Regions from separate parts of the Peribacillus sp. NPDC056705 genome, predicted to be linked through region 2. Evidence: a T-box and tRNA genes for the amino acid it is inferred to sense, from the RefSeq annotation. Region 2 holds a T-box; the other holds one or more tRNA genes.
The links. The T-box of region 2 lies ahead of argS (arginine--tRNA ligase). A T-box ahead of a tRNA ligase gene usually reads a tRNA of that ligase, here a tRNA-Arg.

Region 1 (4,489 bases), on a different contig from region 2:
CGTTTTAAGTTGGTTTTTATTACCTAAATCAATTTTAGATAAAACTATACATGAAGTATTTGCCTCCATGTTTTTCTACCAAAACTGGCAGTTGGCATTTTCGAGCACGGATTATTTAGATTCCAGCCAAATGAAAACGCCTGTTGAACACTTTTGGGCTTTGTCCATACAAGGACAATTTTATATCATCTGGTTTTTGGTATTCACTTTAATTTTATTTTTAATAAAAAAATATAAATTAACTAAAGTTAAAACATTAATCAATACTATTTTAGTCATATTATTTGTTTCTTCTTTTATATATTCCATATATTTAACCTCTGTCAATCAGCCATGGGCTTATTTCATTACGATGACACGTGTGTGGGAATTTGCTTTAGGCAGTTTGCTCTGTATCAATTTATCATTAATCAAGGTAAATAAATATATTGCTACAGTGATAGGCTGGCTCGGATTAATCGGATTAATTTTAACTGGAATAGTCTTCAATGTATCTGAAATGTTTCCAGGGTATATTGCCTTATGGCCAATGACCTGCGCATTATTCATTGTTTTGTCTGGTACACGCGATACGAAATATGGTGTCAAACGCTTTTTAGGTTCCCCGGTAATGGTGAAGCTAGGTGGAATAGCCTTTGGAATCTATTTGTGGCATTGGGTATTATTGGAGTTCTACCGTTATAATGTCCAGGAAACTCCAGGGTTCATCGTTGGAACTCTTATTATCATTTCATCAATTGCCCTTTCGTTTTTAATGACTCGATTTATAGAAGAACCAATCCGAAGCTCAAAGGACAATAAATTCTCATTCAAGAGAATCGGGTTAATGGGCAGTGTGAATGTACTCTTGATTGCATCTCTTTTAATTGGAGTATATATAGATAAAAATAGGTTGGAAAATAATATAAACGATAAAAATTATCCAGGAGCGTTAGCTGTAAAAAACCCTGACGATATACCTGATCAAGAACCAATTCCGTCATATTCTAAAGTCTTTGATGATTTACCAAAAGCGCATTTGGACGGCAGTAACCAAGGGTTAAAGGAAAGTGACTTGAAAATTGGGGAATATGGCAAAACTGAAAATTACGATGCTACAATTGCCCTGATCGGCAGTTCCCATTCAGAGCATTGGTTAGGTGCCATTTTAGAAGCAACAAAAGATGATAATTATCGTGTATTGAATATAACTCGTTCAGGTACACGTTTTTCAACAGGTTATGCGGATGATGATTTGAAAGGTATCTGGGTCAATAATGTTCTCGATTATCTAAAGGATGCAGATGTAGATCTTGTCATTTCTCACGCCACAGCTTCTGATTCGCCTAATAATAAAATACAACAACAAATGGTCGATCAGCTGCAGTATGTTAAAGATGAATATGGTATTGAAGTGTTAGCGATTCGTGATGATCCAAGATATAGTTTTAACGTACTGGAATCATTAGAAACAGATGGACTAGAAGAAACTACAAAAAAAATGAATTCAGCAGATAATCAGAAAGACGAAAGCTTTTGGAGACAATTTGAAAAAGAGAATAAATCCTTGCATAAAATTGACTTAACAGATTACTTCAAGGTAAACGGTAAATTCCAGCCCATTATAGGTAATGTTATAATTTACCGTGACAATAGGCATTTAACGAATACTTATTCTGAAAGTTTCGGACCTGTTTTTGAAGAAAAAATCAATGAGATAGGTTTAATTGAAAAGTAAGTATAGCTAATTGGAATTTATTTGAAGTCTAAATATAATAAAAATCTGAGTTCTGTGTTTTACAGGGCTTGGATTTTTTTATATCTATAGGGATTGATGAAGTAGTGGTTAACTTTGTCTGACCTCCACATAAATTACAGAAAAAACCCTGCTATAACACGGAGAATCCGCATTATAACAGGGCTTATAAACTTTAGCGTCCCAGATAGGAATCGAACCTACGACCTACAGCTTAGGAGGCTGTCGCTCTATCCTGCTGAGCTACTGGGACATATATTTAAGTCGACGACTTATTTATTATATTTCTTATAGGCAAACTTTTCAAGCTTATAGCACATACTTATGAAAAAAATCTTCATAAATGCTCAGCAGGGCACTATGCTCTTTTGTTTTCCTATTAATTCTTTAAATGGAATACTTTATTATCGAATAGTATTCTGATACTATTATACTAGAAAAAATTAGGGGAATGATAGTGAAAAGATATAGAGTTTTATGGATGGTGGCATTGGTGGGAATTTTAATTTTACCTGGATGTTCACAAGGGATTGTAGAGGGTATAGGCATAAAAACGGCTGCACCGATTGCGGAAGATGACATTGAAGTGGTCGAAGCGGCCGAGAATGAGACTGAGACTGGTCAGGATTTGGATGGCCAGATCGATACGGGAGACTGGATAATGGCCAAGTCCGCGGTCAGGCTTCCAATCTTGATGTATCACAGCATTTCTGAAGGGAATGGACTTCGGGTTCCAATTGAGGAATTCCGAGCACAGATGGCTTGGCTTCGGGAGAATGGTTACTATACATTATCGCCTGAAGAAGCATACCTCGTTTTAACCGAGAATCGGATGCCAAGTGAGAAGTGTGTCTGGCTTACTTTTGATGATGGCTATACAGATAACTACACGGAGGCTTTTCCGATATTAAAAGAAAATGATATGAAAGCAACTGTCTTCATGATCGGTAAGTCCATTGATAAAGGTCATCACCTGACTGAAGATCAAATGTTGGTGATGAGCAGGAATGGGATTTCGATCGAAAGCCATACGATCAACCATTTGGAGCTGAACCGCATGACGGCAGTACAGCAAGAAGCTGAAATGGTCCAGTCAAAGGATCTGTTCGATCGTATCCTCAAACAGGACACGACAGTGCTTTCCTATCCTGTTGGCCGGTATAATGAAGAGAGTCTAGCGCTGTCAGAAGAAGCGGGATACAAGATGGCAGTCACCACCGAACCTGGGGGAGCTTCAAGGGACCAAGGGATGCATGCCCTGCATCGAGTTCGGATTTCACCCGGATTATCAGTCGGTGGGTTCGCGTCGCTGATAGAAAATGCTTCTAATCATTGAAGATGGACGGGTCATTTCGAACTTGTTCAGAAAAATCATATAATAATCGATTCTTACATGGTGTATAATGAAGGCAGTGAAAATTATATACATATGAACGATTTGGTGTCTTAATGACTTAAAAGGGAAGTTGGTGAAATGCCAACGCGGTCCCGCCACTGTATATGGGAGCTGACGGCTGTGTACCACTGTATGAGATATGGGAAGGTGCCGTTGACGATGACCATGAGCCAGGAGACCTGCCAGAATTCGTACACCTGTAACCTACGCGGATGGGAAGGTGTGTGGCAGACCCTAAGAAAGAGTCCGTAATGATATTGTTGCCATGCAAGCACCTTCCGTTTAACGGGAGGTGCTTTTTGTTTTGGGGGCATCTTCCAACAATGCGTTTTCTTAATTACAGGTGGGAAGAAATTAAATGAAAAGATTGTGGGGAATGAAAATGAAGAAAATTTTTGGTCTGATACTGTTGATGTTGCTTACTGCAGGATTGATGGTTGGCTGCAGTGACGCTGCTGATGAAGGAAAAGAAAAGCAGCAAACGAATCATGCTCAACACGAAGCTTTTCCGATTACGATTAAAGATGCAACTGGGGAAAAAGTGACGATAGAACAAAAACCGAAGAAAATTGTTTCGTTGATACCAAGTAATACGGAAGTGGTCTTTGCACTTGGATTGGGAAAAAAGGTCGTTGGTGTTTCCGACAATGATAATTACCCGGAAGAAACGAAAGAAATTGAAAAAGTTGGCGGAATGGAAATGAACACGGAGCTGATTGTCTCCATGAAGCCTGATCTTGTTCTTGCGCATGCATCAAGTGCCCATAATTCGAATGAGGGTTTACAGCAGCTTAAGGATGCTGGAATAGATGTCCTTGTAGTGAATGATGCACAAAGCTTTGACCAAGTCTATAAGTCTATTGAAATGATTGGACAGGCAACGGGTGAACAGGATAAGGCAAAAGAAATCGTTACGGATATGAAAACGAAGCTCAAGGATATCCAGGAAAAGGCCAAATCCGTAAAGGAAGAGGATAGGAAGACCGTTTTAGTGGAAGTTTCGCCTTCACCGGAAATATACACACCTGGAAAAAATACTTTCATGAATGAGATGCTTAACATTATTTCAGCGGATAATGCTGCTGCAGAATTGGACGGATGGGCAAAAATTGATGAAGAGTCGATGATTGCTGCAAATCCGGATGTCATCATTACAACGTATGGTTATTATACGAAAGATCCAGTTAGTGAAGTGACGGGCCGAAAGGGATGGCAAGACGTAAATGCCGTTAAGAATGGCCAAGTCTTTGATGTCCATTCAGACTTGGTGACCCGTTCCGGTCCACGTTTAATAGAGGGAGTAGAGGAACTTGCCAAATCAGTCTATCCGAACCAATTTGACAACTAAATGGGCGTTT
Region 2 (4,489 bases):
AATGCGACATTCGATAATAATTTTGAAGATTTAACGATAGACTTTTATGCACATAAAGATATAAAGGCTGGTGAGGAAATCACGATCAATTACAATGGTGAACCTGATGATAAATCCCCGCTATGGTTCGATGTCATCGAGTAGGCGTTTTTTGCTTCCATTTTATTTTGAAAGAATCCATTTCGAAAGGTCGAAATGGATTCTTTTTTTGCAGGGATATTTGAACTTACATTTTATTCGGCGCTGAAATTCCCAATAAACTTAGCGCATCCTTTAATACAACCGCCACGGAAAAAGCGAATGAGAGCTTCATTTGTTTGCATTCATCTTCAACTAAGATTTTGGTATGTGCATAATACTTATTGAATGCACGCGATAAATGCAAGCTGAATTTCGCGATTTGTGATGGGTCGGTTTGTTCAAATGATTTTTGGACAATGATCGGGTATTGCTCCAACAGCTGGATGACCGGCCACGCATATTCTCCTAAAGCTTCAAAAGTGAGGGACTGCTCTTTAAATTCACCTTTTTCAAGCAATGAGGAAATTCGCGCATATGTGTACTGTACATATGGACCCGTCTCTCCCTCAAAATTCATCATTTGCTCTAATGAAAAATCAATATCATTCATGCGGTTATTTTTTAGATCATTAAAGATGACCGCTCCGACACCAACCTGTCTTGCAACCAGTTCCTTCTGTTCAAGCGCTTGATTTTTTTCTTCAATATTGCGCTTCGCAGTTTCGATTGCCTCTGCCAATACATCCGCAAGCAGCACGACTTTCCCTTTACGTGTCGACATTTTCTTGCCGTCTTTCAGCATCATGCCAAATGCTACGTGCTGCAAATCTTTTGACCATCCATACCCCATTTTTTCAATGACATTAAAAAGTTGCTTAAAGTGCAGGGATTGTTCGTTTCCGACAACATAAAATGTTTTCTTCGCCCCGTACTGTTTTTTACGATACATGGCTGCAGCCAAATCACGCGTCGCATAAAGTGTCGCCCCATCGGTTTTTGTAATCAAACAAGGCGGCATATCTTCCAATTGCACGACATAGGCACCTTCGGATAGGGTAAGCAAGCCCTTTTCTTTTAGCTCCCCGACAACAGCATCCATTTTGTCATTGTAAAACGCTTCGCCGGCATAGGAATCAAAACAGATGCCCAATAAATCATAAATCGTCTCGAATTCTTTTAAAGACGCATCCCTGAACCATTTCCACAGAGCCAGTGCTTCCTCGTCCCCATCTTCAAGCGACTTGAAGCTTGCGCGCGCTTGTTCATTCAACGATTCGTCCGTTTCAGCTCTTTCATGGAACTTCACATAGATTTTCAATAATTCCTGAATCGGCGAAGCCTCGATTGCCTCTTTGTCGCCCCACAGCTTATACGCGACGATCAACTTGCCGAATTGCGTGCCCCAATCTCCTAAATGATTGATTCGGACGGCATCGTAGCCATTTTTTTCGGCAATGTTAGCCAGTGCATTCCCTATGACCGTTGAGCGTAAGTGCCCCATGGAAAAAGGCTTGGCGATATTCGGGGATGAGTAATCAATCACGACATTTTCCTGTACAGGCTGCACCGAACCATACTGATCCTTTTCCCTTAATATCGTTTGCAGCACGTTTTCCGTCACCAGCTGCTGATTGACGAAGATATTCAGATAACCACCCACAACGTTCACTTCTTGGAGCAACTCACTGTTTAATTGTTGGGCTATTTCAGACGCAATCACTTGAGGTGATTTTTTGAATTTTTTTGCAAGAGTAAAGCATGGAAAGGCGACATCACCTAACTCCATCAATTTAGGCTTTTCCATTAATTTCTCTATTTCACTTGCTTGCATTTCATTGTTCAAAGCAGTTGAAATCAATTCTGCAATTGGCTTATTCATCGACATTTTCCCTCCTAAACAAAAAAGCCCCCGCCTCTAAATAAGAGACGAGAGCATGAATTCCCGTGGTACCACTCTAGTTGCCACAATTGTGACCACTTTCCATTGTTAACGAGGTGACTCCCCGATGTTCCCTACTAAACGTTTCAAGAAATTTCTCCAAAGTGCGCTTCATTCATCCGTCCTGCATTAGGCTCCCACCATCCCTAACTCGCTTTCCATTTCGAAATGAACTACTCTCTTCATCACAGAATTTTCAATATTATAATTTAATCTATCGTACACAATTAAAAAAAACGTGTCAACAGGATTTAAGAAACAAATCCTAACCAGCCGGTAACTTCATTTTATCCTTGATGGTCGAAAAATATTTCCTTACTGTCCCTATTGTTCCGCTTTGCTTATTATTAGCTTCCATTTTGGATTGACCATCGGCTAACAGCCCTAACACTCCCATTTCCCGGTCATTATTGCTGGGGGACTCGTCTATAAGTTCTGGGGAGTATATTCGCTTGCCGTCCATTATGCCGCGAATCGAGCAGGCTAACTCTTCACCGGGGCTATCCTTCAATAAATAACCACTTACATTAGCTTTCAATGCGAGTTGAAAATAACCAGTCCTTCGAAATGTCGTTAAAATGACCACTTTGCATTCAAATGACTTTAATGCTTCTGCCGCCTCAAGTCCGCTCATTACAGGCATCTCCATATCCATGATACACACATCAGGCTGTAATTGGTGTACAAGGGCCATCGCTTCTTCTCCATTACTGGCTTGCCCGACAATTTCTATATCTTCTTCAAGATTGAGTAGAGAACTTATTGCCTCTAACAGCATTTGCTGATTCTCTGCAATGACAATTCGAATCATTTTAAGTTCTCTCCTTTATCGAGTTCCTTATATGCAGCAAAGACTCCCCCAAATCCAAGGATTATTAAGGGAGTCTGGAATGATACATGAACGTTACAGTTCAGATTTCACTTGAACGGGAACACTTTTTTTCGTTAAATATTTAATGTCCTTGAAGCTAACAAAATTCTTGGATTCCTCATCCCATAAACGGAAACGGAGTGAGCGCAAGCTTGTCGCAAGAGTAATCGTTGGAACGTTCTCTAAAGGCTCTGTATTATTGTGCGCCATTTCCAATTTATAGTTAGGTACCCTTGGACTTAAATGGTGAACATGATGGTAACCGATATTACCTGTAAGGAACTGCATCAGTTTTGGAAGCTTATAGAAAGAACTTCCTTCCACTGCCGCCAATACATATTCCCACTCCTCATTCTCTTCGAAGTAAGAGTCCTCGAATGTATGCTGGACGTAAAACAGCCAAATGCCCACTGAACCAGAAATCATGAAGATGGAACCTTGTACCAGAAGGAACGACTGCCAGCCTACTGCCAGGCAAAGCAATGCCACTAAAGCGACGATTATTACATTCGTCAAATACGTATTCATCTTTTCCTTCTTTCTAGCACCTTTACGGTTAAATCTGTTTTTAAGAAGGAAAACATAAATGGGCCCCAAACCAAACATAACCAATGGATTGCGATAAAAACGATACGCAAAACGAAGTTTAAGCGGTGCAGCCAAATACTCATCCACCGTAAGGGTCCAAATATCCCCCGTCCCCCGCTTATCCAAATTGCCGCTTGTTGCGTGATGCACAGAATGCTCATGTCCCCATTGATCAAACGGGAATAAAGTCAAAACACCCATGATCGTACCGACTGTTCTATTCGCACGGCGGTTTTTGAAAAATGAATGATGCGTGCAATCATGAAAAATGATGAATATCCTTGTCAAGAAACCAGCAGCAAACACAGCTGGAATTAAAGCTAACCAATAAGAAACGGAAAGGCTTATATATGCTAGGTACCATAAAATAATGAATGGCCCCAAGGTATTGACGATCTGCCATATACTTTGCTTTGTCGTTGATTGTTCAAAAGGAGCAATTTGTTTTCTCAAGTTTTTCGTATTTTGCAAGGTCATTATTCAATTGCACTTCCTTTTATTTGTCGTTATTTCATATTATAAAGAAAGCAGCATGAATTTATTAGTACCAGGTGTCATGACTAGAAGATGACAAATGTCATGTACAAGTCATTTTCAGCGGCAAGCGTAAAAAAAGGCCAACCAGTAAAAACTGATTAACCTGTTCATATGTATAGGATTTCGTTATCATGAAAAACGGGACTATCAATATCAGGCCACCAGTCCAGCAGTAAGCAAAATAATTCGTCCTACCATAGAGTGGAACAACAATACAGAATCGGAATTAGATTCCCTATTTTCTCCTATATAAGGCCTTTCCACAATGTACCTCTATTTTAAAGCGATTCTCCATAGTAAACTAGTAAAGTTAAATTTTACAAAGGGGAATAAAATCATTGTGAAAAAATTCTTTGGATGTTTTATTATATTAAGCCTTCTTTGTATATGTCTCTATCCACCCAGTGGTCATTCATCAAGCAAAACCCTTTACATAGGTTCTGTTAAAGTGGACAATACAAAAGTTTTTAGTTCTCCTAAGTTAGGTTCCACTCAATTAAAGCCCTTAAAAAAGGGCGAGGAGTTTCCCGTCA

Region 1: it has a tRNA-Arg gene. The T-box ahead of argS (arginine--tRNA ligase) is inferred to sense a tRNA for this amino acid. The anticodon was not compared.

Annotation. Positions count from the first base shown of each region.
Region 1 is NZ_JBHTYI010000001.1:77,976-82,464, forward strand. Features, by position in the region: gene ACFRAK_RS00345 (acyltransferase family protein) at 1-1,717, shown strand, start outside; tRNA gene ACFRAK_RS00350 (tRNA-Arg) at 1,915-1,988, opposite strand; gene ACFRAK_RS00355 (polysaccharide deacetylase family protein) at 2,217-3,071, shown strand; cobalamin riboswitch at 3,158-3,332, shown strand; gene ACFRAK_RS00360 (ABC transporter substrate-binding protein) at 3,514-4,479, shown strand; gene ACFRAK_RS00365 (FecCD family ABC transporter permease) at 4,442-4,489, shown strand, end outside.
Region 2 is NZ_JBHTYI010000011.1:45,536-50,024, reverse strand. Features, by position in the region: gene ACFRAK_RS15435 (SET domain-containing protein) at 1-144, shown strand, start outside; gene argS (arginine--tRNA ligase) at 227-1,906, opposite strand; T-box leader at 1,941-2,158, opposite strand; gene ACFRAK_RS15425 (response regulator) at 2,226-2,771, opposite strand; gene desA (Delta(5) desaturase DesA) at 2,865-3,896, opposite strand; gene ACFRAK_RS15415 (LysM peptidoglycan-binding domain-containing protein) at 4,405-4,489, shown strand, end outside.